One region of the Marinomonas sp. GJ51-14 genome, then DNA from elsewhere that is predicted to be linked to it. Evidence: riboswitches for the same ligand, from Rfam matches in the RefSeq annotation. Region 1 holds a riboswitch; the other holds the start of a gene.
The links. Region 1 has a riboswitch for thiamine pyrophosphate ahead of thiB (thiamine ABC transporter substrate binding subunit). Riboswitches for the same ligand answer to the same signal wherever they lie in the genome.
Positions count from the first base shown of each region.

Region 2: linked by a shared signal. The riboswitch ahead of thiD (bifunctional hydroxymethylpyrimidine kinase/phosphomethylpyrimidine kinase) and the one ahead of thiB (thiamine ABC transporter substrate binding subunit) in region 1 are both predicted to bind thiamine pyrophosphate.

Region 1 is NZ_CM147879.1:1,869,233-1,884,533, reverse strand. It holds gene AC0L3Y_RS09065 (methyl-accepting chemotaxis protein) at 1-1,033, opposite strand, end outside; gene dnaB (replicative DNA helicase) at 1,131-2,507, opposite strand; gene rplI (50S ribosomal protein L9) at 2,627-3,070, opposite strand; gene AC0L3Y_RS09050 (hypothetical protein) at 3,093-3,956, opposite strand; gene rpsR (30S ribosomal protein S18) at 3,975-4,205, opposite strand; gene rpsF (30S ribosomal protein S6) at 4,232-4,636, opposite strand; gene AC0L3Y_RS09035 (MipA/OmpV family protein) at 4,932-5,660, shown strand; gene AC0L3Y_RS09030 (DMT family transporter) at 5,709-6,602, shown strand; gene AC0L3Y_RS09025 (DMT family transporter) at 6,614-7,525, shown strand; gene AC0L3Y_RS09020 (thiamine ABC transporter ATP-binding protein) at 7,566-8,264, opposite strand; gene AC0L3Y_RS09015 (hypothetical protein) at 8,251-8,682, opposite strand; gene AC0L3Y_RS09010 (ABC transporter permease subunit) at 8,619-9,842, opposite strand; gene thiB (thiamine ABC transporter substrate binding subunit) at 9,854-10,867, opposite strand; TPP riboswitch at 10,939-11,057, opposite strand; gene AC0L3Y_RS09000 (3-deoxy-D-manno-octulosonic acid transferase) at 11,080-12,351, opposite strand; gene msbA (lipid A export permease/ATP-binding protein MsbA) at 12,308-14,092, opposite strand; gene hldE (bifunctional D-glycero-beta-D-manno-heptose-7-phosphate kinase/D-glycero-beta-D-manno-heptose 1-phosphate adenylyltransferase HldE) at 14,093-15,301, opposite strand, start outside.
Region 2 is NZ_CM147879.1:3,559,484-3,574,784, reverse strand. It holds gene AC0L3Y_RS17265 (D-2-hydroxyacid dehydrogenase family protein) at 1-27, shown strand, start outside; gene AC0L3Y_RS17260 (sodium:solute symporter family transporter) at 88-1,527, opposite strand; gene tenA (thiaminase II) at 1,520-2,248, opposite strand; gene AC0L3Y_RS17250 (HesA/MoeB/ThiF family protein) at 2,316-3,284, opposite strand; gene AC0L3Y_RS17245 (thiamine phosphate synthase) at 3,281-3,907, opposite strand; gene AC0L3Y_RS17240 (thiazole synthase) at 3,909-4,715, opposite strand; gene thiS (sulfur carrier protein ThiS) at 4,715-4,915, opposite strand; gene thiO (glycine oxidase ThiO) at 4,912-5,946, opposite strand; gene thiD (bifunctional hydroxymethylpyrimidine kinase/phosphomethylpyrimidine kinase) at 5,943-6,806, opposite strand; TPP riboswitch at 6,874-6,980, opposite strand; gene AC0L3Y_RS17220 (cupin domain-containing protein) at 7,288-7,722, shown strand; gene codA (cytosine deaminase) at 7,736-8,992, opposite strand; gene AC0L3Y_RS17210 (PucR family transcriptional regulator) at 9,001-10,248, opposite strand; gene codB (cytosine permease) at 10,248-11,501, opposite strand; gene katG (catalase/peroxidase HPI) at 11,840-14,035, shown strand; gene AC0L3Y_RS17195 (methyl-accepting chemotaxis protein) at 14,196-15,301, opposite strand, start outside.

The DNA of each region.
Region 1 (15,301 bases):
CCGCCAAGATAGCCACTACTTTTTTAGCATCCGAGATGTCCTTATAGACTTCTCGCATAGTCTCACCTGTTTGTAGAGCCAATAATCGACTTTCTTTGGTTAAGGAACCAACAGATTCTGTCGCCTCAACAGCCACACTAACGTGTGTTGCTACCTGAGTAACACTAGATAATAGTTGAGAACTAGAAGCTACAACACTCTGAAAAGTGCCGCGCTGTTTATTAAAGTTATTTAAGTTAGCTGTAACGCTCGCTTTAGATTCTGACGCCCTTTTCTGAAGCTGACTAGCACCTTCTTTTAAACGATATCTAAACGTGTTCCCTGCCGCCTCTTGATGGATTTTAGCGAACTTGATCGCAGCTTTCGTTCCGATCGTTTTACAATATAAATACTGACCAATTGGATTTTTTGATTCTATGGATAAACCATCAACAACGGCATTTAAACTGCGTCCCTGATACAGAGTTAAAAGAACACCTAATATCGAAAAAGAACAAGATACTGTTTGAAGTACCAATACATTGGAAAGCAAACCGACAAAGGCCAAAAGAACAAAACAAGCCATTAAAGGCCATGATGCATTCATTAGATAAGAGGAAACTTTAGCAGAAAGAGGCAACAAACCTTTGCCAGCATTAACTCGATCGTAAATAAATTGCGCGTGATGAATCTCGTCTTTTGTGGCTTTCCGCCTAACCGATTCGTAGCCAACAACCTTTTCACCATCCAATAAGGGGCTTACATGGGCACTCACCCAATAATGGTCACCATTCTCACAGCGATTTTTAACAATCCCCATCCAACTATTACCTTGCTTGAGATTTGCCCACATATCAGCAAAAACAGCAGGAGGCACATCAGGATGACGAATTAAATTGTGTGGAGCACCAATTAAGGCCTCACGCTGATACCCAGCCACCTCACAAAAAGCATCATTAACAAATGTAATGCGTCCTTTCACATCTGTACTCGATACTAGAACATCATTTTCTGGAAAATCATTTTCCTTATTTGTCACTGGCATTTTACGCATACAGTACCTTCTGCTTGTTTTTCTTATAGTAATGAATCATTTAAGACGCAAATTCTTTACGATAGATTACAAGATGTAACACAAAAAAACCATAGATCTACTCATCATCAAAGTCTCTATAAGCATCCGGTGACAGATCTTCAAATCGAGTGTACTTACCAACAAAAGCCAAACGACAGGTCCCTATTGGACCATTACGCTGCTTACCGATAATTATCTCCGCAATCCCCTTATGCGGTGTATCTTCGTGATATACCTCATCACGATAAACAAATGAGATAACATCCGCATCCTGCTCTATCGCACCCGATTCACGCAAATCCGAGTTAACTGGCCGTTTGTTTGGTCGATTCTCCAAACTACGGTTAAGCTGTGACAAAGCTACTACAGGACATTCCATTTCTTTTGCTATGGCTTTAAGAGATCGAGAAATTTCAGAAATCTCATTAGTTCGACCTTCCGTAAAACCAGGAATCTGCATCAATTGAAGGTAATCGACCATGATCATCGCCACGCCACCATGTTCACGAGCAATACGACGCACACGAGAACGCATTTCTGTTGGACTGATACCACCAGTATCATCAATAAAGAGTTTACGATCTTTCAGCATTTTCACCGCTGACATTAACTTATCCCAGTCTTCTTGCACCAACTGTCCAGAACGCATACGGGTCTGATCAATGCGACCAAGAGAAGATAGCATCCGCATCATCAACTGCTCTGAAGGCATCTCTAAACTAAACACAATCACTGGCTTATCACTGATCATGGTGGCGTTTTCAACCAAGTTCATAGCGAACGTCGTTTTACCCATGGAAGGACGACCCGCCACGATAATCAAATCCGATTTCTGCATACCTGCAGTCATGGCATCCAGATCCGTAAAACCAGTACTTAAACCGGTAATGGCGCCTTCCTGATGATAAAGCTCATCAATTTTATCAACGGTTGCACTAAGGATATCGGCGGCAATTCGAGGCCCACCTTTTTTCTCTCCACCCTCTGCTATCTGAAAGATCTTACGCTCAGCCTCATCCAAAACTTCTGCTGCTGTCATCCCTTCAGGGTGAAACGCCCGAGACGAAATATCATTAGTAGTAGTAATTAAGCGACGAAGGATTGAACGTTCCCGTACGATGTCGGCATACGAACCTATGTTAGAAGCACTTGGCGTCGCTTCCGCGACCTCAATCAGATACGCCATGCCACCAATAGATTCTAAGTCACCACGCTTATCTAAACGCTCCCCAATAGTAACAACATCAATAGGCTCAGACTCATCTGCTAAACGAGCAATAACAGCAAAAATAAGCTGATGCTCTGGACGATAAAAATCATCAGCAATCACAAGCTCAGAAACCTTTTCCCAGGCTTCTGGATCAAGCATTAGTCCACCAACAACGGAACGCTCTGCTTCAATAGAATAAGGAGGTAATTTAATCGAAGCGACTTCAGAATCATTTAATTGCACACGGAGTACCCATACAAAAACGGAAAAAAACAGAACGATTAGCTTATCACGCCCATAAAAAAAGGGCATCTTGCAATAAGCAAGATACCCTTTTTGAGCAAATAATTTGTATAAACAAATTACTCGGCAGTTACAGCCAAAGTAACAGTTACTATAACTTCAGGGTGAAGTTGTAGATCTACTTCGAAAGAACCAGTGTGACGAATTGCGCCTTCAGGAAGACGAACTTCAGCTTTAGACACTTCAACTTCTGCAGAGATTGCATCAGCGATATCACGTGTACCAATAGAACCGAAAAGCTTACCTTCATCACCAGCATTTGCTGCGATAGTAAAAGTTTTACCTTCTAGAGTCGTAGCACGAGTTTCTGCAGCAGCTTTACGCTCAGCAGCTTGTGCTTCAAGTTCTACACGGCGCTCTTCAAAGCTAGCCAAGTTTGCTTTTGTAGCCATTACAGCTTTTTTGTTCGGAATCAAAAAGTTACGAGCATAACCTGGTTTAACAACTGCAACGTCGCCAATACCGCCTAGCTTGTTTACTTTGTCGAGTAGAATAACTTCCATCTCGATCACCTCTAATTAATCATTAGCCATTACTTGAGTTGGACGGCTTATCTTGAATCCTAGAACGGATATTCACAAAACTATCAATCACGCAAAGCGTAACCAAGATATTTGCAAAATATACATTTAGGACAAAAAATCCCACAAGATAAAATGCAACCAGTCCAACAACCCCAATTTCTTTTTTTGCTAGAACACCATGTACGAGAGCGAGCCCTGGCAATACCAATGCAGGTATAGCAGCTTGAGAGAAAACAATAAAGGAACCGCCTAAGCTTTCTCCGATAAGTATCATTCCACCCAATACCAAACTAAACGACACTGGCAATCTTAATTGATGAAATTCTGTACGCAACCCACCAGGGTTGTAGAGTCCTGCCTGCCACTTTCTTGCTAAAAACAAGGAAAGAACAGCAATTACCGCTTGGAAGATGGATATAGCCACCACCGCCTGGTTGAAAATTAAATTTCTATCAGGAATATCAACACCTTCTTCTGAAGATAATACTTTTTGAACCAAACCAACGGCTAAGTTCAAAACATCTTCCATTAAAAAAGGCTGAATCAGAGTACTTATAACAGCTAGAAAACTACCTACTAATAACACCCAACTCCATGATGTCGTCGATCTAAGCAAATAGCTCAACAACATCACATCTACTAACACCATTAATGCCGTTGCATCCCCTTGAAGTACCCACAACACAAGTGCTGGCAGACAACCCCAAGCTAATACAGGTATTCCTTCTTTTACACCTTTACGAAGCACCACCAACCCTAAGATTGCGGCAGCTAGCCAAAACATCATTGGGATAAGACCAAACACCATTACACCAATTATGGCATTTAAGCGTTTTTTCATAACCCATTTAGCTAAACCACTCATAAAGCGCTTCTCAGCCTATTAATTAAAGTGGCTATCAGTGTAAGGAAGTAAAGCAATATAGCGAGCGCGTTTAATAGCAGTCGCTAGTTGACGCTGGTAACGTGCCTTTGTGCCAGTAATACGGCTAGGTACGATTTTACCAGTTTCAGTAACATAACCTTTCAATGTTTCTAGATCTTTGTAATCGATCTGTTTAACGCCTTCTGCTGTAAAACGACAGAATTTACGACGACGAAAAAAACGAGCCATGAGTGTCTCCTAATAAAAAATATTGATTAATCTTCAGATTCTTCAGCTACTTCGTCAGTGCTTTCGTGGCTGCGCTCTTCACGTTGAGGAGCTGGGCGACGATCTTCACGACCTTCAGAAGCTTTAATAGGAGATACGTCAGTTACCGCTTCTTTACAACGAATCACCAAATTACGGATGATTGCATCGTTGTAGCGGAAAGTGTCGTTCAATTCAGACAAAACACTGTCAGAACACTCAACGTTCATAAGAACGTAATGTGCTTTGTGAATTTTGTTTATTGGGTAAGCCAATTGACGACGGCCCCAATCTTCTAGACGGTGAACTTGACCACCATCTTCAGTGATTAAGTTAGTGTAACGCTCAACCATTGCTGGTACTTGTTCACTTTGATCTGGGTGAACCAGAAAAACGATTTCATAATGACGCACTTAAGCTCTCCTTATGGGTTTTAGTCTCCACGCTCCCCCTGTTACGAAGCCTTGAGACAAGGAGTATAGATTTACAGGGACGCGCATTATATAGCACTAGTGAACAATAAGTAAACGAAATCAATCTATATAGAACCAAAGCAATGAAATAAGTGTTTAAACCTACTTTTATACGACACACTATATTCACAACTCAAATTCTAATAACGCCTTTTCTCAATAAGTAAACACTTACAGATTAAACAAAAGCACTATAGAATCCTTAACATCTATTTTATAAAAGCGCATTTCCACCATGCTAAAAAAGATCATTTTAATTGCAATTTTGCTTATTCCACTCTTTGCCTTTTCAGAAGGTAGCATTGGCGCACTTGGCACATATTCGCAAAGCTTATATAAAGATACGAATGACAAATCTAAACTACTTCCAGGACTATCCTATAAGGGCGAACGCTTTTATTTAAATTTCCCTGAAATGGGTTACCACTTGATTCCCAAAAGTCGATTCCAAAGCCTATCTGCGGGCTTAAGATATACACCTTCTATATTTGACCCAGATGATTCAGATAACAGCAACATACAGTTATTAAATGACCGCGATGACAGCACCATGGCTTTTGCCTCTTATCGATTTGGTCCAATCACAGCCAAACTTGCCCAAGATATTAGTGGTGTACATCATGGTTATTTCGGTCAATTATCATTAGGTTTCCCCATCCCCATCGCAACTTGGCGCGTCATTCCATCAATAAGTTACCAATATATCAGTAAACAGATGAGTGACTATATGTTCGGCGTTTCACAAAGTGAATCCGTCAAAACAGGTGGCACTATTTCTTCTTATGATTCACCAGCCACATCAAGAACGTCCTATGGTATTGTTGCTTTTCATTCCATTAGTAAAAATATAAGTACTATGATTTCAATTAGACAAACTAAATATGACTCAGATATCAAACAAAGTCCTATTGTTGATAACGATACAGTGAATTCAGCTCTAATTGGCATCTTCTACAAGTTTTAATCTTATCCAGTATGGATTTACTCTAGTCAAAGGATTAGTCAGACATCAATGAGAACACTCCCTAAAAATACTCAAGCGATAATGTTTGGACTCGGCGCTGTTTTACTTTGGTCCACAGTGGCAACAGCATTTTCAATATCACTTAAATACTTGTCACCAACCCAACTACTGCTTGTTGCTAACATAGTGTCATTGATTTTCTTAGTTTCTTTAATCATATTCAAAGGGCACCTCAAAGAGTTAATCGGATTTGCCAAACAATCTTGGAAATCATCTTTCTTTTTTGGCGCAATTAACCCTTTCATCTACTATTTAGTCTTACTTCAAGCCTATAACATGCTGCCCGCACAAGAAGCTCAGGCTATTAACTACACTTGGGCAATTATGCTCAGCTTTATGGCGGTTCCCATACTTAAACAGCGATTGAAAATGGCTGATTATATTGCTGCGGGAATGTGTTATTTTGGCGTCCTCTACATATCTACCCGTGGACAAATAACCTCTTTAGAATTTTCAAATGCCGTCGGCGTTACTTTTGCTCTTTTAAGCACTGTGATATGGGCAATTTACTGGTTACTTAATACCAAAGACAAACGTCCAAGCCTTATTGGCCTAACCCTTAATTTTGCCTGCGCTTTACCATTAATTACCATCTATGCTGGCGTTACAGGTGAGCTCACTCAATGGAATAAAGAAGGTTTATGGAGTGCTATTTATATTGGTTTGTTTGAGATGGGTCTAAGTTTCGTTTTATGGAACCAAGCACTAAAACTAACTAGCAACACGAGCCAAGTCGCTAATCTAATTTTTTTATCACCTTTACTGTCGATAGTTTGGCTATCTCAATTCGCTGGGGAGCCTATTTTACAATCGACTTTAGTTGGGTTAGCGTGCATTCTCATCGGCCTGTTTGTACAAAACTGGGCTAAAAAAACAAAATAAAAGGACAATCAATGCCAGCGTTTATCTATCTACTACTACCTGTCGCTTTTTGGTCAGGAAATTATATTTTAGGACGATTAACCGTCTCCAATGGGATAGACCCTTATACAATCTCCTTTCTCCGTTGGAGTTTAGCTTGCCTCATAATGCTGCCTTTCGCCTATAAAAAACTGTGGCTAGAACGCAAGGTCATCGCAAAAAACTGGCCGCTACTCACCCTATTTGGTTGGCTAGGCATCTGTAACTACAACTTATTTTTATACATTGGCTTAACATCAACAACCGTCACAAATGCGGTGCTACTCAATTCAATTATGCCTGTGATGATCCTAATTGCCTCACGACTCCTATTAGGTAATAAAACCTCTTGGTTACAAAATATAGGGATACTCATTTCCACTATCGGTGCCATTACAATTGTTAGTCGCGGAAGTTTGGATACCTTTTTACACCTTACTATTTCACAGGGTGATTTATGGATCATTACTGCCGCCGTTAGCTGGGCTATTTATTCTGTGATGATTGTCAGAAGACCCAAAGAAATGTCTTTGATTGGCTTTTTCACTAGCACCGCCATCATAGGCACGCTATTTCAAATGCCACTATTCTTTATATTCGGCGAAACGCAATTAACGGATTTAACAACTGGAAACCTTGGAACCATTCTATACATGGCATTATTTGCTTCGATTGGTGCTTTTTTATGTTGGAATACGGGCATTCAAAAACTAGGAGCAGCCACCGCAGGACAATTTATCCACCTACTTCCTGTTTTTAGTATCAGTCTGTCTGTTATTTTTTTAGGAGAAAGCCTGTTCCGCTTCCATTACGTGGGCATTTTACTTATTTTCTCAGGAATTTTTGTGGCAACCATGCTGCATAACAAACGAGCGTTACATAACAAACAAAAACAAACGATTTGATATCCATAAGCCGTCTACAAATACAATTAGACGGCTTTATTTAATTATTAGAAATACCAAAATAATGCGAAAACAATGGATGTGCAGGCGTTTGACTTAAAACAGACACAGGCTCATGAGCCACAACCCTTCCTTTCTCAATCAAGATCACATTCCCACCAATCAGACTTGCCTCTTGTGGTAAATGCGACACCAACAGGGTTGTCAGTGAAAGCTCTTCTGTCACCTCTTTGACGAGATTCAGCATTTCTTCACGCAATGCAGGATCCAAAGCACCAAAAGGCTCATCCAACAATAATATCGGCTTATTTCTTACCAATACCCTGGCAATCGCAACACGCTGCGCTTGCCCACCAGACAAAGCCTGTGGAAAACGGCCTGATTTATCAACAAGCTGAGTTTTTTCTAGAGCCCAATCAATCCTACCTTTCTGTTCAGCATTGAGAGACAAAGAAGGCGCTACACCAATTGCCACATTTTGCCAAACCGTTAACTGAGGAAAAAGATTATCACTCTGAAATAACGTAGAAATTGGTCTTTCATAAGGCGCTAAAGGCAATAGTGATTCAGTGTTAAAATTCAATTCTCCATGCCCATCTAGAAAACCGCCAAGAAGATGCAAAAGCGTGCTTTTGCCTTCCCCACTCGCACCTAATAAAGTTGTTACACCTGGTGATATATTCACATGATAATCTGCATGAAAACTATCCCAACTGTATTGGAGTTTAATGTTTAACATTTTTTTTGCCTCCGATAAGTCGAGATGACAGATAAAATAAAACCAAACAAATAGCAATAAGCACCACAGCAACACAAGCGCCCTCTTCCAATCTATAAGAACCTATAAGCTGGAAAAGATACAAAGGCAAAGACACCAAGCCTTGGCTACCAAACAAAGCGATTACGCCCATATCACCAAGAGATAGCAACAAAGCGTACCCAAATGCCTGCGCCACAGACTGGCGAATGAGAACCCACTCCAAACGCCAGCGAGACCAATTGCGAATACCCAAACTCAAATACACATTCCGAAACCGACGCTCCTGTTGATATAAAACAGGCATCAAAGCTCTAAGTACAAACGGCAATGCCATCACAGCATTGACCCAAACAACAATCCAATAACTCGACTGAAGCCCCCAGCCAAAATCGCGCAAAAGCAAAAAAGCCCCGTCGCGATAACCAAGCCAGGAACCATCAAAATCATATTCCCGAGATGCTCAATTTTATTGGGCAAAAAAGTCAAATATTTACGCCCCACACAAAATCGAGCCAAAACACCAAAACAGACACCTAACAATAGACTTACCGCAGCAGCGGGTAAGGCAACTTGCAGCGAAACCATAACAGACTTCCACAAAGAAGAAGACAATAGAGTTTGAATAAAAACGGCAGAAAATACTGGATCAAAGATCGCGAAAAAAGGCGGAATAATTAAGACAAAAACACACAACATCGCCAAGCCATCTGTGACCTTTGCCCATAAAGAATCCTTCAAAACATATCTTTCAATGGACAGTAAACTCACATCTTGACGGTTTACAGGCGCAATACGATAAACAATAACGGCAAACAAGGTGCATATCATCACCTGCATCAATGCAAAAAAACTGGCTTGACTAAGGTCAAAATCAAATCTCAATGCCTGATAAATAGCCACCTCTAAAGTACTTGATTTTGGTCCACCACCTAAGCTTAATACCACCGCGAAGCTAGAAAAGCACAGCATAAAAATCAATACAAAAGCACCGGGCAAAGCCTTTTTAATATAATGCCATTCAATTAAACGAAAAGCGGAATAACGAGAAAAACCTAATTGGGATGCTTGGCGCCACTGACCGGAAGGAATCAAATCATAGCCTTGCAACAAAAGACGCACGGCCAAAGGCATATTAAAAAATACATGAGCAAGTAAAATTCCCGTCAGACCGTATAAGGGAATTTGAATACCAAATAACTGACTGAGCCAACCTGTACGGCCATAAACAACGACCAGACCAAGAATAGCTACTATTGTTGGAACAACCATAGACACAGAAAACAGCTGTAACAAAAACGCCCGCCCATAAAACCGTCGATGAGCAAGACATGACGCCACTGGAATCGCAATTAAGATACTGATCCCACTACTCAGCAAAGCTTGCCACAATGAAAAACGTATCACACGCCAAAGATAAGGCTGAGACAGATAGCCAAACCAGTCGGATAACTCGCTATAACGCAAAAGAGCCGCCAAACTGGCAGCCCCTATTAATAAGAAGAAACCAACGCCTAAAATAGCAGGTGCTAACCCTTGATATATACGCAAAGAAAACACGCTAACAAATCTTATCTAGTCGTTGCATTCAACCACTCATTAACCCAAGCCTTACGATTTTTTGCTACCTCTTGCGCTGACAACACCAAGTTCTTCGTTGGCTTTAAAGCACTATCGAACGCCTTGGGTAATTTTTCAGGAAGAGCAATGACTGGTAACATCCAGTTTCCAGTTGGAATAATCGATTGAAATTCTGGTTGCAGAATAAATTGCATAAAGCGCTTTGCCAAAGCTTGATTCGGTGCGCTCTTCATCATCGCAGCCACTTCAATTTGCGGATAAAGCCCTTCTGTTGCGGTTACAGCTTTGTACTTGTTATCGCCTTCAGCAATGATGTGGTACGCAGGAGAAGTCGTATAACTCAGTACCAAATCCGCCTCACCTTTTAAGAATAAACCATAAGCATCAGACCAACTTTTTGTCACTGTGACTGTGTGGCTAGCCAAGCTTTCCCAAGCATCTGAAACATCATTACCATAAACAGATTTCATCCATAACAAAAGACCTAATCCTGGCGTACTGGTTCTTGGATCTTGGTAAATCACTCTAAGGTCTTGGTTCTCGACCACTTCCTTCAAACTAGTTGGAGGATTGCTCAGTGTTTCCGAGTTATAAATAAAAGCAAAGTGCCCTTGGTCAAACGGAACAAAGGTTTTGTCGTCCCAACCACCAGCAACTGTTACTGCAGATGTGTTTACAGAGTGGTTTGCCAATAAGCCTGTCTGCTTTGCCGCTTCCATTAAATTAAGATCAAGCCCCAACAAAACATCAGCTTGAGATGATTTACCCTCTAACTGAACTCGCGACAAAATACCAACAGAAGAATCTAAAGCCACGAAGTTCAATTCACAATCACATTCTTTTTCAAAATTTTCTTTGATTTTAGGACCCGGCCCCCAATCAGACGCAAATGCATCATAGGTGTAGACATTAAGCGTTTCAGTCGCCGATGACGCAGAAGAAAAAAGCACAGCCAAAGATAACAAAAAGGCTGTAGAGGAAATTGTTAACAGGAATTTAGTCAATGTGTCGCTCCTAAAAAAAGTGAGCGGCGTACAGGAGAAACGGCAAGATGCTATTTTGTTATTAAATCAAAAAGCCTTTGCTACCTCGATTCCTACGCCAGCATGATCTGGATCAGGTTCGGTGGGTTAGCGGACAATTCCGCTTCTCAGCTTTAGTTTTTAGAAAACTAAAGCACCCCATGAGATAATGAACGCTTATTGTAAAGAGTCGATCAACGGAAGTCTATTTCAGTTAGCACTCGAGTAACAGCACCCTGATTCCTTTCAGCAAAGCGCAAAGCAGCTTGACCCATTCGATAGCATTGTGAAGACTGCCCCGCCAAAGTAATGACTGCTTCCTCCAGTTCACCTTCATCTGAACAAGATACTGCTCCCTTAACTTGCAGAAGCTGATCTGTAATTTCTAAGAAATTAAAGGTATGAGGTCCTACTAAAATGGCTTTACCTAATAAAGCAGGTTCGATTGGATTATGCCCACCACGCTTAACCAAACTTCCACCAACAAAGGCAAGATCTGAAGCCTGATAATAATGCATCAGCTCCCCCATTGAATCACCAATCACCACATCAAAATTTGACCATTGGTTTGGCGGCGTTTGACTACGTAAGGCGACCTTATCAAAATATTGTTTTGCCAATGCATAAACCACATCAAAACGTTCAGGGTGACGAGGAACCAATACAAGCAAAGCGTTAGGTTGTTTTTGTAAAAGCGCCCTATGGACGCTTAATAAAATTTCATCCTCTCCATTATGAGTACTGGCTCCAGTCCATACAAATCGAGCACCTAATTGTTGACGCCAATCATCCTGTAAAACCTCAGGAGATACTGAAAGATCAAATTTAATACTTCCTGTTACCAATACTTTTTTGGCACCCAACATCTCAAAACGCTTTGCATCATCTTTAGCATGAGCCAAAAAACAATCGGGTAATTTAAACAGAGGTCGAGAGACTATAGAAAACTTTTGATACCGTAAAAAAGAACGCTCACTTAAACGAGCGTTAACAACATCAACTCGAAGATTATGTTGTTTTGCTTGATTTAATAAATTCGGCCAAAGCTCTGTTTCGACAATAAGAAGATGCTTACAGCTAAGTTGCTTAAGTGCTCTCTTTACACTGAAACGCCAATCCATAGGTAAATACCTATGTTCGGCAAAAGGAAAGGTTTTCTCTACCTGTTCAGCCCCTGTGGGTGTCATAGTAGTGATCAAAAAACGATGATTAGGGTGTTGTTCACGCCACTGAATAATAAGTGGCCGTACGGCGAGCACCTCACCAACAGAAGCACAATGAACCCATAAGTCTACTTCTATTAAAGGCCAAAAACCTAAAGCCTCTTTAGCTCGATAATGACTATATTTTTTTGAAAACGCCGTATTTTTAATAAAATAACCGGCGTTAACAAGAACAATAAAACACGATACAACCACATAATTAATCTGCAGTTTCTGTAAACTGTTTATTGTGAAGCTGTGCATAAGCGCCGTTCATCGCTAAAAGTTCACTGTGTGAACCTTGTTCGATAATCTCTCCATGATCAATTACCGCAATAATATCGGCGTTTTCAATCGTTGAGAGACGGTGTGCAATAGCAATTGTTGTTCGATTTTCCATCAAACTATCTAATGCCGACTGTATAGCTCTTTCAGATTCGCTGTCCAAAGCAGATGTAGCTTCGTCCAAAATAAGAATTGGGGCATTTTTTAGTATAGCTCTTGCTATGGCGATTCTTTGTCGCTGACCACCAGATAGAAGCACACCATTTTCGCCGACCATTGTATCTAAACCATGATCTAATTCTTGAATAAAGTCCCAAGCATTAGCTGCTTTAGCGGCACCAATAACGTTTTCATCACTCGTGTCACGCAGGTAACCGTAGGCAATATTTTCACGAATCGTGCCATTAAAAAGCACAACCTGTTGATTCACTAAGGCAATATTTGAACGTAGATCTTTAAGGTGATAGTCCGCGATAGAATGCCCATCAATACACAACTCACCTTCATCGATATTATAGAAACGAGGTATCAGATTAGCCATAGTTGATTTACCGCCACCAGAACGCCCAACCAAGGCTAATGTTTTTCCAGCAGGTAAAGATAAATTAATCTTTTTCAACGCCAGCTTATCAGCCCCTGGATAACTAAATGACATAGAATGCCACTCAATATCACCTTTCAAGCGATCAACAGAAACCGTACCTGTATCAGGTTCTTCTTCCATATCAAGAAATTCAAAAATACTATGTGATGCAGCAATCCCTTTTTGCAAAGTACTGTTCACATCAGTTAATTGCCGAATGGGCTTACCTAACATGCCAGCAGCCGTCAAAAAAGCAATAAAGTCACCTGGAGTCATACCTGAACTAATAGAAGGACTCAGTGCAAACCAAATCAAAATTGCCATAGCAAAAGCAAGAATAAACTGCACAATAGGCACATTTAACGACTTTGTTTTTTCCATTTTTAACTGTGATCGTTTGTTTTCATGAGCTGCTTTATAAAAGCGCTCTGTCTCATACTCACTTCCACCAAATATTTTAACAACTTCATGCCCTTTGATAGCTTCAGATGCGACATCCGTCACTCCACCCATGGCATTTTGAATACGCGTACTCAGCTTACGAAAACGCTTAGAAGCATAAGAGACAACCAAGCCAATCAGTGGAATGACCAACAAAAACAGTAAAGATAAACGCCAGTTCATATAAATCATGTAACTAAGTAAACCAACGACAGTTAAGCCTTCACGCAACAACACTCGAATTGCCTGAGTAATTGAACCAATCACTTGTTCTGTATTATAAGTTAATTTGGTTAACAAACGACCAGTAGGAATAGAGTGATAATAGCTAGATGGCAATAAAACAAGTTTATCAAACATACTTGTTCGTAAGTCGAATACGACATTATTGGCAACTTTAGCCATAAAGTAGCCACCAAGAAACGTTCCTATTCCTCGAATAATAAAAATACCTAAAATAGAAAAAGGTATCAGTAAACGACTTTCGGTAATTTTCCCATCAGAAACGACATCAACAATGTGCTTAAGCAAGGCTGCTAAAGCAGGCTCCATAGCAGCATATAATATGTACCCTACGAAGCTTAATAACAAATACCCCCACGATGGGCCCACATAACTAAGCAGGCGAAAATAAATTTTCGCACCAGATGTTGGAGCCTTGTTAGTAGAGGATTCAGAAGTCACTTTATCTTGCATTTACAGGTTCGCTTTTTCAATAATTGATGTTGTCGAGTAACCGTCGACAAAAGACAACACTTTCACTTCACCACCGTTTTTTATCACATGTTCAGCACCAACGATGGTTTCTATACTGTAGTCTCCACCTTTTACAAGTACATCTGGTGACAGTAATTCTATTAATTCCTTGGGAGTATCTTCATCAAACCAAGTCACCCAATCTATGGCGCCAACGCCTTCTAAAACAGCCATACGATGTACAAGATCATTTATAGGACGTTTTTCACCTTTTAATCGCTTTACTGATGCATCGGTATTCACTGCAACTATTAATCGATCTCCAAGCCCTTTAGCTTGCTTCATATAAGCAACATGACCTGGATGTAAAATATCAAAACATCCATTGGTGAACACCACCTTTTCACCGTTTACTTGTGCAAGCTTTATTTGTTCTAGCAACTCACCAGGAGAAAGCACACCAAAATTAGTAGAATGGGAACGTTTATACATTATCCCTTCCAATTGATCCGCTGTAATAAAAGCCGTGCCTAGCTTACCAACTACATAACCAGCAGCTTGATTGGCATATTCTATGGCATCCGTAAAACGTTTGCTGGTCACATAAATCGCAGTTAAAACAGCAATAACAGTATCACCGGCACCTGTTACGTCATACACTTCTTTGGCTGAAGTCGCTAAAGAAAACGGCGTTTTATTGTCTTCAAATAAAACCAAGCCATCTTCACCACGGGTTACCAATAAAGCTCCCCAACCAAACTTATCTCTTAACGCTTCGCCCTTCTGTTGAATATCTTCATCTGAAAGACATTCACCAACAATGGTTTCAAACTCTACAAAATTTGGTTTAACTAAGGTTGCACCACGGTAAATGGAAAAATCGTCACCTTTAGGGTCAACAAAACTGGGGATATTAGCATCATTAGAAAGCTTGATGAGAGCTTGAACATCTGCTAAACAGCCCTTGTTATAGTCAGAATAAATAACCGCATCCGAACTTGGCAAACACTCTTTCACCATCGCTGCAACAGAATCATTTTGAGACAGGCAGTCTTCACGCTCTTCAAAATCCAAACGAATTAATTGTTGATGACGGCTCATCACTCGTAATTTAGTAATGGTTGGCAACCGTTCTGAACGAACAAAACGACATGTTACGCCAGAAGACTCGAGGCAACGTTCTAATGCTGCTGCATTTTCATCATTACC
Region 2 (15,301 bases), 1.7 Mb from region 1:
AAACCACAGAATCTAGTCGCGGTATAATAAAGAAAAAAAGTCGACACTAAGGCCGACTTTTTTAGATCATATTTTTCAGTTTAACGGCTAATTACTGAGCGTTTTTATTTTTTTACTGATCAGGGTGAAATCAAACATCTTTTTACTTGGTAATACGAGCAGCACTAATGAAATCGCTACAGGAATCAAGGTTGCTAATAAAAAGGATTCAAACAAAAAGGCAATAGGTTCACCCGGCATTGGGAAGTAGATAAAACCGGCTACCAAACCACCAATCAAGCTTAATAATGCTTGGTAGCCTTGATAACGAGCGTTATAAAAACCAAAAAACACAGGAAATGCAGCGGCACAACAAAGTAGGTCAGCAAGTAAGAAAAGATACAAAATACTGAAGCCTTTCGATGCCACGATCAAGGCTAGAATAGAAATGACAATGATCAACCAGCGAGACGCCACAACCAACTTACTTTCCTCAAGCTTAGGTAAAATTCGGTTTAAATCGATAATAAATAAGCTATGAAAACCACTGATAGTGGAATCCGCACTGCTCATAATTAACGCCAAACCAAAGAAAATCATACCAATCAATAACCAATAAGGCGCATTGCCTAGCATCACACTAAATAAAGCGGTGGAGCCTGTACCAGGTACAGATAAGCCAACAAAAGCCAAACCAAATAAACCCAGTGCTAAGATGATAGGGAAACTAATCAGGCCACTTAAAATGAAGCCGTTGCGAATCGCTTTATCGTTTTTCGCTGCAAAAATGCGCTGCCATGTACCTTGATAAAATAGGCCAGTCAAACACACAGCTAAAAAGAAAGTTACACCTGTTTCTATACCAGTACTGTTAAATGGATTCAGCAAGTGAGGGGCTTTTTCTTGCAAACCTTCAATCACAGGTGTAATGCCCCCCGTTGCTTGCCAGCCCAAAACTAATATCAGAAGGATAAAAGGTAAGATGACGAACATTTGAATACGATCAGTAAAAATGGTCACTTTTAATCCACCATATAAGGTGTAAAGCAAGGTAGATAACATCACAATAGAGGCTGTTATCCAGAGCGGAACGGGTGCTAAAAGTGCAACCATTTGCGCAATACCTGTAAGCCCTGCAGTAAGACTAATAAAAAGATAAAACAGCATAATAGAAAGCACCACAACATAAACACTGCGTCCATAACGTGCATAGACGAATTCAGTTAATGTGTGGCCTGTTGGCATCAGTTGACGAATTCTGACACCAAGAGGGATCATCACCAGACGAGGGATTAATGCACCGAGTGCATAACCAAGTATAGCGCCAATACCACCCCAAGTAGCCGATTCGGCTGGACCAAATAGCACCCATGTTCCCATGGTAGTTGCCAGTAACGTCAACAAGGTAGCTTGGCTCGTTTGGCTATTTCGAGCCACAATGAAATCTTCTAAACCGTCCTGATGGCGACGTGCAAATACTAAGCCTGCAATAGCAAAGATCGCCGAAAATAGAACAAGCCAAAGAATCGCGGTTTGTGATTCAAGCATGTTTCGCTCCTTTGTTACCTATTCTTTGACTACCAGCTCTAAGCCCCATTCCCCAGAATTCAGCTTCAAGTTCAACTGCTTTGCTAAAGCGTTCTTGCATTTTTGTCCAACGAGGGCTTTGTGTTGGGTTGTCGCCAATACGGGTGCTAATGGCTAAATCGACTAATCGACCCACTTCAACACAAACCTCTTGGAAGGATTCACCGCAATAGGTGTTGATCCATTTCTCATAAGGATGGCCTTCGTAAACGCTTTCTTTTAAGCGTAAACCAATTTCTCCATAGCCAAATGCACAAGGCGCAAGCGCCAAGATCAAGTCTAAAAAGTCACCCTGTAAGCCTGAGTCCAATACATAACGGGTATAGGCAATGGTTTCTAACTCTTCTTTGGCGTTAAATAAAGACGCTTCATCGATCCCTTGAGCGGCACAGGTTTGGATGTGTAGGGAAAACTCGTGATTAATTAATGAATCTACCGTTGCTGCACAGAGTTTCATCTCTTCTGGTGATTCTGCTTTCACGACACCCAATGCCCAAGCGCGAGCATAATGCACAAGGTAAACATAATCCTGAATCATATAATGTAAAAAAGATGCCTGTGGCAAAGTGCCATCTTGTAAGCCTTTTACAAAATCGTGCTCAATATATTCACGCCATTGTGGCGCACAGCCTTCGCGCATAAGTGCAAATGTTTTTCCATAATCTGGTGTTTTATTCGTCATAATCTATGTTCGCTTTATTCTGGTTAATAAAGATTTAAGGGAGTTTTATTGAGTAGCCAATAAGCCATTACAGAGGATCGTCACCCAGTGCTATGAGCTTTATTTCGCCTTGCCAATAAGTTTGTAATTTTCGTGCTGCACGCCATGCGGTTAGTCCGGTACGACAGACAAGCACAGCTCGCTGATGTGTATGAGGTTGAGCTTGTTGCTGGTCAAATTCGTCCAGAGTGAAATATTGAACACCTTCTTGTTTATTGATCTTGCGTAAATCCACCAACCAATCTTGCGACGTCACTTCATCGGTACCTATGAAACCTAATAGTTGATTATCTGGTGGCTCTGGCGCGTCATCAAAGCGAAATCCGCTTTGTCGTAAATTGTGTAGATCTATGGACACTAATTGCCCAAGAGGAGAGGGTTCAATATTAAGTAATAGGTTGAGTGCAAATTGAGCTTGTAGACAACCAATCGTGCCAACGATCGGTCCCATTACCCCAGCTGAAGAACAGTTGCTTGCTCGCTGTGGTAGTTCTGGAAAAATGGCTCTTAGAGACGGCTGACCGCCACAAAATCCGCCAATATATCCTTCAAACCCCAATGCCGATGCTGACACCAATTTCAGATTGTGAGCATGGCAGTAGTCTGACAGTACATAACTCACTGCAAAGTTATCCGCACAATCTAAGATGACATCCATCTCGTGGCAGAAAACATCTACATTGCTTGGTGTCAGAGTAGTAAAGTGGGTGGTGATCACGCAGTCATTATTGAGATCATCAAGATGGCGTTTGGCACATTCTACTTTGGGTAAATCAACATCCGCTTCTCGATACAATACTTGTCGATGTAGATTTGAAAGTGACACCACATCGCCATCCACTAAGGTAATCTGACCAACGCCAGCACCAACAAGATAAGGCAGCGCCGCACAGCCTAAACCGCCAGCACCCACAACAAGGACGCGCGCAGATGCCAGCAATGTTTGTCCCGTTTCACCGACTTCAGGCAAGCATGTTTGACGTAGATAACGACTCATACAGTTGCCTCGTTAGAGACATTTTTACAAGCATTTAGCCATTCCTTGATTCGTGCTTCTGGATCAGAATTTAAGGTGATATCAGTGACCGCAGCGACGATATCAGCACCAGCTAAAAAAGCGCCTTCGGCTCTTTCTACTGACATGCCACCAATCGCTACTAGTGGTGTTTGATCGAGTTTTCCTTTCCATTCAGTGACTTTTTCTAGCCCTTGCTGGTGCCATTTCATCTTTTTCAAAATGGTTGGATACACGGGGCCAAGGGCTATGTAATCGGGTTCTAGGCGACATGCTCTTAATAACTCTTCATCATCATGGGTACTGATGCCAATTTTCAATCCAGCTTGTTTGATTTTAGTTATATCTGCGGTATCTAAATCTTCCTGTCCAAGATGTACCCATTCGCAACCCAGTTCGATGGCAAGCTGCCAGTAATCATTGATCACCAAAGTACAATTATGCTGAGCACAAAGGGCTTTGGCTTTTTTAATTTCTACTCGGGCATGCTCTTCTTGGCAGTCCTTCATGCGCAGCTGAACCAGCTCAATACCAAGAGGAACCAAACGTTCGATCCATTCACTGCTGTCAAATACAGGGTAAAACCGACTTAACTTCATCATCATTTCAATCCAAAAACGCTTTGCCTAAAATAGGCGTAGAGGGTGATGCCATATCACGGGGTACCATTGGGTCGGCTTTTACGGCCAACTGTCCTGCTCGAATGGCATTAGCAAAGGCTTCTGCCATCATGGCGGGATCACCGGCTTTTGAGACCGCAGTATTGAGTAAAACCGCATCCATTCCTAATTCCATGGCTTGAGCGGCTTGACTTGGTAAACCTAACCCAGCATCAACAACTAATGGAATGTCAGGGAAATGAGCACGTAATGCCCGCAAACCAAAGATGTTATTTAAGCCCATTCCAGAACCAATCGGAGCGCCCCAAGGCATCAATACCCGACAGCCTGCGTTTATCAATCTATCAGCCACAACCAAATCTTCTGTCGTGTAGGGAAATACTTGAAAGCCATCTTCAGAAAGAATTCGTGCGGCTTCCACCAATCCAAATACGTCCGGTTGCAATGTGTCTTCTTCACCAATGACTTCCAACTTAATCCATGAGGTTCCAAACACTTCCCGAGCCATATGTGCTGTGGTTACGGCTTCTTTTACCGTATGACAGCCCGCGGTATTGGGCAACACATGCACATTTAACTGTTGAATCAAGCGCCAAAAATCCTGTCCGGCTTTGTCTCCGCTGGCTTCACGACGTAACGATACCGTTGCCACACTGGCTTTACTTTGCTCAAAGGCTTTCGCCAGAATGGCTGGAGAAGGGTATTGAGCAGTCCCTAACATGAAAGGCGTTTCTAATTGCACACCATAAAAATCACGTTTTGCTGAGCTGTCTTTAAATGATTTTGTCATCATTATCCCCCTTGCATGGGCGCTAGCACTTCAATGCGATCGCCATCATTTATCTGGATATTCGCTCGATTACCTTGAGTAACAAAGTCACCATTTACAGCGGTTGCAACCACGGCATCGGCGTAACCTAATTCAATTAAAAGATCAGAAAGACGCTCAGATTTAGCGGTCACTTTCTCGCTATTTACCTGTATATGTTTCATAGGTTCATGGCCTCTTCGGTTGTAGTAAGGTTAGTGGTATCAAACCATTCTGATTCGATACCTTGTTCGAGATAATCCGCCACCATTTTTGCCAAGGTTGGCGCGAGCAAAAAACCATGACGGTACAAACCATTAGCACGAATAATTTGCCCTTGACGGCGAATACGAGGAAGGTTGTCAGCAAATGCCGGGCGACTGTCTACACCAATTTCAAGGATTTCAGCTTCGCCAAACGCAGGGTTTATTGCATAAGCGGCATTTAATAATTCCATCACGGAGCGCACCGAAGCATGTTGCTTGGCACTGCTTTCCACCATGGTTGCGCCAAGCATATAAACGCCATCCCCACGGGGAACGATATAAAGGGGGATTCTTGGATGGAGTAAACGCACAGGTCTTGTGAGTTGCACTTCTGGGCAACGTAAAATTAGCATTTCGCCTTTTACACCACGCAAACCATCTAAATCGGGTTTTGCTTTAATGCCACGACAGTCAATTATCAAACTGTCTTTTGCCAACACGTCTGGGTCCGCATTTTGGTTTATAAAAGTGACACCTTGCTGTATTAATTTGGTTTTCAATGCTCGCAATGCATCCCGTGGAGATAAGTGTGCTTCTTCACGATAATATAAGCCTCGTGAAAAGCGACCGGACAAATCAGGCTCAAGTTCCGTTATTCCATCGGCATCCAAAACATCATAAGCTTGAGTTCGCTTTGCAAAACGTTTTAGATCTGCTTGGTCACGATCTAAAGCCAATACCAATGACCCTTGATGCTCAACCACATCTGTGTGTTTTTGCCACCAAGTTGCGGCTTTTTTGCCGTAATGCAGCACGGCTTCCTCGGCACTTTCAACTTCACAATAGGGTGCAAGCATTCCGCCAGCCCACCAAGAGCAAGATTCAGGGCCTGGCTCCAATTGGCGATCTATCACCGTTGGAAAAATGCCTCGTGCGACTAATTCCGTCGCAACACAAAGACCCGCCACGCCAGCGCCTAATACAACAACTTGTTCTGTAAATGTGTTCATTTTTTCCCCCACTGACTCTCTGTTTCCCACATACGATGGAAATGGTGAACTGGCCCATGGCCTGAGCCAATTTTTAACTGATCCGCACACTCAATTGCACGGTGTAAATAAGCGTGGGATTGCTCAACGGCTTGGGACATGCTCGCCCCTTTGGCTAACCAAGCAGCAATGCTGGAAGAATAGGTGCAACCTGTGCCGTGGGTGTTTTGAGTGGCAATACGTGGTGCATGAAGAGTGAGTGGTTCGGAATTGGTACTTACTAAAACATCGGTGCAAGTGTCACTCTCACCGTGTCCGCCTTTCAATAAAACGTGTTTAGCGCCAAGCTGTAACAGGTCGAAAGCGTGGGAAGTTAATTGGCTATCGTCAAAGGCATCGTGAGGTGATAAACCCAGTAAAACTTTCGCTTCTGGATAATTTGGTGTCAGTAGATCGACTCGGGGAATAAGTTCGGATTTTAACGCATTAACGGCTTCTACCTGTAAAAGTGCATCGCCAGATTTGGCTATCATCACAGGATCTAACACCACAAACCCTTGAAAATTCTTTAACGCATTCGCCACAGCGATTACTAAATCACTGGAGAAAAGCATGCCGATTTTAATGGCTTGAACATTTAAGTCGTCAAGAACTGCGGTAATTTGTGCGGTCACAACATCAATAGGAATAGGATGAACCGCAGTAACCGCTTGAGTGTTTTGTGCCGTTACAGCAGTAATGACACTGGCGCCATACACGCCATTAGCAGAAAAAGCTTTTAAATCCGCTTGAATACCTGCGCCGCCACCACTGTCAGAACCGGCAATGGTTAGCGCAATTGGAGTTGTGTTTGAATCAGTTTTGTCTAAAAGACGAGACATGTATATCACCCAGTTTTTATCAGGCGACATAGGGAATGAGTGCACGAAAAAATGCATAAGAAGACTGCATAACATCGCATCCGTTCCCTACGCCGATACTAATCGGATCAGGTTCACCGGGTTAATGAAATACATCTCTCAGCCTAATTCAACTAGGCACCCCGACGGACAATTTGGAGACAGCATAGAAGACTTAAATTTAGTTTACAAGCGGTATGTTTATTTTTTTAATAATATTAAATCCTCTAAAATTCGCTATAATCCTTTAAAATGTCGACTTTATGCATTAAAAGTCATTAAAAATAATTCAATTTATTTTTTAAAGTTTAATTGATGGAAATTAATTTGATTAAAATTCTCTTCGCCAAAAGGTCGTATTTGTTATAGTGAAAGTCATCTTTGTTGTGCATGACAAATACAGAAAACCATTGTTATGAAGCTATTGTATTTCTTAGATTGTATTTCTTAGGAGGTATCCGCATTGAATCAGATTAGTGTTCCTGTTTTATCGTCACCTATTACCATAAATAACAACCCAGAGAGTGAATATAGGAATGGGACAGGGTATTCCGTTTTTAAGGATGTTACGTATTCCCTAGAAAACTATAATGGTTTGTTTATCACTGACAGAATGGATGCTTTGAATTTTCGTCATCGGATAAGTGAACCTGGATACTTTAGTTCGTGGCATGTGGCAGGCGATCCTACTTTGATTATCATTCGCTCAGGCATATTACGAATCACATTGCGTAATGGGGATTATCGAGACTTCACGGCAGGAGATATGTTTATTGCTCAAGATTGTTTACAGGCAGATGAAGTGTTTAATGATCAGATTCATGGGCACACGGCAGAGCTAATAGGCGATCAAGCCTTGTCTGCCGTGCATATTAAACTCTCTTCATTAGGTGATTAGTTAAGCTGATTTTTTATGTTGTCATCCAAGGTTTACTGGTAATTTGTGCTGGCTGACGTTGCATAATGATTTCTCCATGGCGTACTGACAGCAGCACTTCACCTTGCTTACGTAGCACACTGTAATCATCAAAGCCTTCTAGTAATATGAAGTTCGCTGGGTTTCCAATTTTGATTCCGTAATTTTCCAAACGCATGGTTTTCGCGCTGTTGTCTGTGATCATGTCTAACGCGTTTTCGTAATCCTTGTAGCCCATCATTTGGCAGATATGCATGGCAAAGTCTAAGGTGCGTAGCAGTTTGCCATTGCCTAGTGAATACCAAGGATCGAAGATAGAGTCTTGTCCTAAGCAAACGTTGATGTTGGCTTCACGCAACTCTTTCACCCGAGTAACACCACGGCGTTTTGGATAAGTATCGAATCGACCTTGTAGATGAATGCTTTCTGTCGGGCAGGAAATGAAGTTGATGCCGGAATTTTTTAATAAACGAAACAATTTCGAGCAATAGGCATTATCATAAGAATGCATCGCCGTTGTGTGGCTCGCGGTAACTTTGTCGCCCATGTCATGGAACAAGGCTTCACAAGCCAAAAATTCAAGAAAACGTGAATTCGGATCATCGATTTCGTCACAATGAACATCCACTAGACGATCATACTTTTTTGCCAGTTCGATGATTTTCTTGACGGATTGTTCACCCAGTTCTCGGGTGTATTCAAAATGGGGAATTCCGCCTACAACGTCAGCTCCTATTTCTAGGGCTTCTTCCATGAGTTTTAAACCATTGGGATACGACAACATACCGTCTTGTGGGAAGGCAACGACTTGTAAATCTATCTTACCTTTCAATTCATCTCGTAGGGCACATAAAGTGCGAACACCAATCAAGGTTGGGTCTGTTGTATCTGCATGAGTACGAATTGCCTGTACACCGTTTTGTACTAAAAGTTCAATGGTAGACAGAGCGCGTTTACGAATGTCAGCTTCATTCAGCATAGGCTTGCGCTGACTCCAGCGTTCAATGCCTTCAAACAGTGTACCGCTTTGATTCCACTCAGGTTCACCAGCTGTGAGTGCTGCATCAAGGTGAATGTGAGGTTCGACAAAAGGCGCACAGACAAGGTTGCCGTCAGCATTTAATACTTCTGTGGCAGATTTTAAAGAGGGTAGTGTGCCGTCTTGTTTTTCGATTTTGGTAAAGTGGCCGTTTTCAATGTGTAAGCTAAATAACTCTGTTTGTTGGCGTAAACGAGCGTTAATAATTTGCATAGGAAACCTCAATCGTTGTGACTATCAAGCTGATCAGTCTGTTCTTCAATATCGTGATGATGGAATAATATTTGTTCAATCAATAGGGCGTTTTGTAAGTTGAGTCGTAAAAAAGGGTCTTGTAATGAATAGCCTAAGCGCTGTTCTATCTTGCTAAGGCGATAACTCAAGGTATTTCTATGAATACCCATGGCATCGGCTGTGTGTTGTTGGTGACCAAAATGGTTGAAGTAATGGTTTAGTGTCGCTTTCATCTCAAGTGTCGCACTATCTCGCGCAAAGCACAGCTTTCCTAAATGCTGTTTGCAGAAGTCTGCTAATAAACCACGATTAGGAATAGCCGCAAACAAACGTGCGATCCCTAATTGTTCATAGAAAAAAATACGTTGGTGTTGATGTTTTATAGCGAAGTGCAACGCTTGGCGTGCTTGTTCTGTGGCATCAGCAAGTTTTTCTAATCCTGTTTTGCGTTCACTTATACCAATGCAAAGTACGGTTTGTGGAAAGCTCTTCTGTAAGAGTGTGAGAACTTGTTCTAGTTCATCGTACAGTTCAGTTGTATCAATATCGGCCGTTGGCCAAATGGCTAAAAGATCTTTCTCATGGTTGAGTACTGGCCAAGTGATACCTCTACGCTTGAGTATTCTGCTTAGATGTTCTTCTAATGCTTGATGTAAATGAAGGAACTGTTGTGTTGAATCTTCTGTACTCAGATCCGTTTGAGTCATTCGAATGGCTAAAACAGAAAATGGATTTGAGTCAGTGATGCCCAAATCATTTGCTCTTAGGTGAATTAATTCAGGAGCATGGTCGAAACCATTAATCAGTTTTGTTAAAAAAAGTCGAACGGATTTTCCCAGTAAATTGGCTTGAACAATGGCATTACTGATAATTTCGGTCACCAATACCATTTTTAAACTATAGGGTTGCTCTAATAGTGGAATTTGATGTTTATTGGCGAGTTCTAGCACGCTATTGGGAATTTGCTGTATGAACTCTGGGCCGGTCAAAATGACCAGTCCAGCGACATTGCTGTTTACTGCTTCTTTGACAAGTTGGCAGAGGTTCTTTTCGTTGCGACGATGATTTATTCCAGTGACGAAAACCAATTCTCCACCACTGACCCAAGGTTGAATCGAATCATTTTCTGCCACATAAGGCCAACGAACAATACGTTGGCCTCCTGTCAAACCCGCTCGAAAGGTGATGCTTTCAAGGCCGGGTAAACGTGGTATATCAGCACAGCAAATACTCATTAATTGTTTAAGACCGTTTTTGTTTGAGTCTGAAGTAATGAGGTTAAAACACCATATACAACTACTGCAACAAAAACACCGACTATAGGTGGCACAACAGGTGAAAAATACGCTGCAGTAGAGGCAATCGCATAAGAACCAAGTCCAACCCAATTGAAGTCAGGTAGCTTTGTATTCTTTAGTAATGGGTATTTACCTTTATGACGTAACCAAAAATCAGCCATGATGACACCACCAATAGGTGGAATAAAAGTACCCAACAAAATCAGGAATGGAATCAAGAAGTTATACATACCAAATACGGCCATCACAGTCCCGATTGCGGCACCAATAACCGTTACGGTACGACGTTTATCAGTACGAATAAGGTTACAACCCGCCACTGCAAAGTTATAAATCGTATTGTCTTGAGTCGTCCAAATATTGAGGAACAGCATAAGAACAGCTAACACTAAAAAGCCTTGTGCAAGCATGACATCAACGATATCGGCTTGTTGATAAATTAGCGTACCCAGTGCCCCCGTTAACACCATCAAACCATTACCGATGAAGAACGCCGCCATAGTCGCCCAAACAGCTACTTTCCCACTGTTTGCAAAACGACTCCAGTTAGTTGCTTGTGTTGCACCGCTTACGAAGGTGCCAATGACAATGGTAATCGCGGCAGTAAAGCTTAAACTCTGGCTTGGTTCAATTCCGATTAATGCCGAAACACCACCAACATCGACAAGGCCCGTATAAAGGCTGATAAGAATGAAAATTAGCATGGCTGGTACAGCAACTCGAGAGAGTAAATCCATACCTCTAAAGCCGATCATTGCAGTAATGCAAAATGCCATGCCAAATAAAACCATTAATGGTGTTTGCCATGATTCTGGAATGCTGGTGATTTTTACTAAGACAATCGCGAGTGTTGCAGTCCCCCAAGCATACCAACCAATTTGAGTGAAGCCGAGAATGAAATCGGATAATTTACTGCCGATTTCACCAAAGCAAAACCGTCCCATTAAGACACTGTTTAAGCCACTTTTATAGGCAATGTATGCTAAAAAAGCAGCATAAGTTCCAAGCAGCAAGTTACCAACAAAAATTACCAAGAGTAATTCTGAAAAAGAAAAAGCCGTTCCTAGTGTTCCGCCAGCCCACATGGTCGCTGTGAAAAAGGTAAAGCCAAGCAAAATGGCTGCCATTGGCAATAAACCACGGCGTTTGTTTTGCGGTACCTCAACTAACGGATAATCTGATTGCGTCATAGTCATCTCCCATAATGAATAAGCCAACATAGCTTCCTTAAAGTCTAAGCAACTAATGAACCAATTTTGTCTCATAGGTCACTAATAAGATTATTTATGGCGAGATAACGAAACATTGCAAGAAATGCTTAGGCGCTTTACACAACACCTAGTTTCTATCTATTGCCATTAAGCTATTCTTTATGAATACCATGCACTAATAAACAGCAGTAAGCAGTGAGGGATTACCGAAACTATCGCAATGTTAGTTTTTATTTATTAGTTAATTGCTTTGTTAAAGATTATAACTATTACAAGTTAAATAAAACATATTACTAAAGCGAGTAGGAGAGTTCCTTATGTCCAATGAAAGTAAATGCCCTTTTAATCACGGTGAAACCCCAGCAGTTCAGTCAGCAGCACGTGGTACAGCAAACAAAGATTGGTGGCCAAACCAATTGAATATAAACCTTTTGCATCAACACTCTAAAAAATCTAACCCAATGGGTGAAGACTTCAACTATGCAGAAGAATTTAAAAAATTAGATCTTGAAGCCGTTCGCCAAGATTTATTCGCGTTGATGACAGATTCACAAGATTGGTGGCCAGCGGATTACGGACATTATGGTCCATTCTTTATTCGTATGGCGTGGCACAGTGCAGGTACCTACCGTACTGCCGATGGCCGTGGCGGAGCGACGTCTGGCTCACAGCGTTTTGCACCACTGAACAGCTGGCCTGATAACGTCAATCTTGATAAAGCACGTCGTTTACTTTGGCCTATCAAGCAAAAATATGGCCGTCAAATCTCTTGGGCAGATTTAATGATTCTTGCTGGTAATTGTGCATTAGAATCCATGGGGCTGAAAACATTTGGTTTCGGTGGTGGTCGAGTGGATGTATGGCAACCCGAAGATGATATCTACTGGGGAACAGAAAAAACTTGGTTAGATGATGATCGTTATACAGGTGAACGTGATCTAGAAAATCCTTTAGCTGCGGTTCAAATGGGCCTTATTTATGTCAACCCAGAAGGCCCAGATGGCGAGCCAAGTGCCTTGGCTTCCGCTCGTGATATCCGTGATACTTTCGCTCGTATGGCGATGAATGATGAAGAAACCGTTGCCTTGATTGCTGGTGGTCACACATTTGGTAAAGCTCACGGCGCAGGTGATGCGGCACAGGTAGGTGCAGATCCAGAAGCTGCTGGTATTGCAGAACAAGGTTTTGGCTGGAGTAACTCTCAGGGTACTGGAAACGGCGCTGACACGATTTCTAGTGGTTTAGAAGGTGCTTGGACGAGTACACCAACAAAATGGGATAACGGCTACTTCGATATTTTATTTGGTTACGATTGGGATATTGTGAAAAGTCCAGCAGGTGCCATTCAATGGGTTCCAACAGACCCTTCTGCAGCGAATGTACCTGATGCTCACGATAGTACGAAAAAGCATTTGCCTATTATGTTTACCAGTGATCTTGCATTACGCATGGATCCTGAGTACGGAAAAATTTCTCGTCGCTTCCACAAGAATCCAGAAGAATTTGCCGACGCTTTTGCTCGTGCGTGGTTCAAATTGACTCACCGTGACATGGGGCCGATTGCTTCTTACCTTGGTCCATTAGTGCCGAAAGAAGAGCTTGTCTGGCAAGACCCAGTCCCTGCAGTGAGCCATGAATTAGTTAATGAGACAGACGTTGCAAATCTTAAAGCAAAAATCATTGCTTCAGGTTTGTCCGTATCTGATTTAGTTTCAACAGCTTGGGCGTCGGCTTCTACTTTCCGTGGCTCAGACAAACGTGGTGGCGCGAATGGTGCTCGTATCCGTCTTGCACCTCAAAAAGATTGGGAAGTAAACCAACCTGAGAAATTGTCTACGGTATTGAAAACACTTGAAGCGGTTCAAGCGGAATTCAATCGTGGGAACTCTGCTAAGCAGGTTTCTCTTGCTGATTTGATTGTTATTGCCGGTGCGGCAGGGGTTGAAAAAGCCGCGAAAGCAGCTGGTAAAAATATCACAGTACCTTTCACTCCAGGCCGTACAGACGCTTCTCAAGAGCAAACAGATGTAGAGTCTTTTTCTGTTCTTGAACCGATTGCGGATGGTTTCCGTAATTACCAGAAAGGTAATTACACAGTATCAACGGAAGAAATGTTGTTAGATAAAGCTCAGCTATTAACTCTGTCTGCTCCAGAAATGACAGTGCTGATTGGTGGTTTACGAGTGTTGGGTGCGAATGTTGAGCAGTCTGCTCATGGTGTATTCACTCAAACTCCAGAAACATTGACGAATGATTTCTTTGTTAACTTATTAGATATGGCGACCAAATGGACGACTTTATCTGAAGAAGAGGATGAATTCGAAGGTCAAGATCGTAAAACTGGCGAGGTGAAGTGGACAGCGACTCGCGCAGATTTAATCTTTGGTTCGAACTCTCAACTTCGCGCTATTGCTGAAGTATATGCTTGCAATGATGCACAAGATCGTTTTGTGACAGATTTTGTTGCAGCATGGACGAAAGTAATGGAGTTGGATCGTTTCGATCTAGCTTAATCTCCTAGTGTTACCAACACCCAACCCCTTAATTTGAAAAGATTACGGGGTTTTTTTATGGGTGATATTTAGGTGTTTATGACAAAAAATTAGGCATAAAAAAAGCCCCATCAAACAAACTATAGTCAGCATGATGAGGCTTTTTAGAACAATTTAACGATTAGGTTTTAAACTTACTTGTTACACGTTGAATAAGTTTGGATTGCTCTTCAAGTCGAGAGAACTGAACGCTGGTTTCTTTCGAACTCTTACCAATCGAATCCGCAAGATCTGCTATACCACTGATATTCTGAGCCATGTCATTTACTACAGAGGACTGCTGGCTAGCAGCATTTGAAACATCGACGTTCATGCTGGTGAGTTGTTTAATAGACTCAGAGCTTGAATTGATGATGTGTGTAATCGCGTCCATAGATTCGATAACAGCGGTTCTTTTTTCAGTTGTATTACTCATGTCTTGAATAGTTTTTTCAGCGCTTAGCTGTAGTTTATCGAGAATCGTTTGAATTTGAACGGTACTTTGTTGGCTGCGTTGAGCAAGATTTCGTACTTCATCGGCAACCACCGCAAACCCTCGACCAAGTTCACCAGCACGTGCTGCTTCGATAGCGGCGTTTAATGCAAGTAGGTTAGTCTGTTCGGAAATGCCTTGGATAACACTTAGAACTGAATTTATCTCTTCAACGTTGCCACCTAGCTCTTGGATAGATTCTTCAACACTGGCTAATACGCCGTTCAATGCATTAAGTTCTTCACCCGATATTTGGACCTGTTTAAGCACATTTTGAACTTCAGCGTCAGTATTTTCAGCCGAAGTTCGTGTACGTTCGGCGTTGTCGGCAATTTCCATTGCTGTTGTAGACATTTCTTCAATGGCTGTTGCTGTATTAGCAGTTTCTTGAACTTGTCTATCAGAGGCTAGGGCAAGCTCTTTATGTTGTTGTCTTGATACAGAGGCGACTTCGTTTAATTGATCACAGGCACTTTTTAAACTGTTTATATCGCCAGCCATTGATGCTAAGAAACGGTTAAAGTGGCTAGAAATATCATCCAAGATATCTAATGAGCTTCCAGGTAAAGTGGCGGTTAGATCACCTTCACCATCTGCTAAATCTTCCACTGCATCACGCAGAGACGTAAGTGCAGTCAGCATGAGTCGAACGGAAAAGAATACGACGATAGCAACAAAAACAGCCAATCCTAATATCACTAATAAGTTTTGAAAGAGGCTAGATTGTTGGGATTTTTTAAGTGAGTTGTCTATAT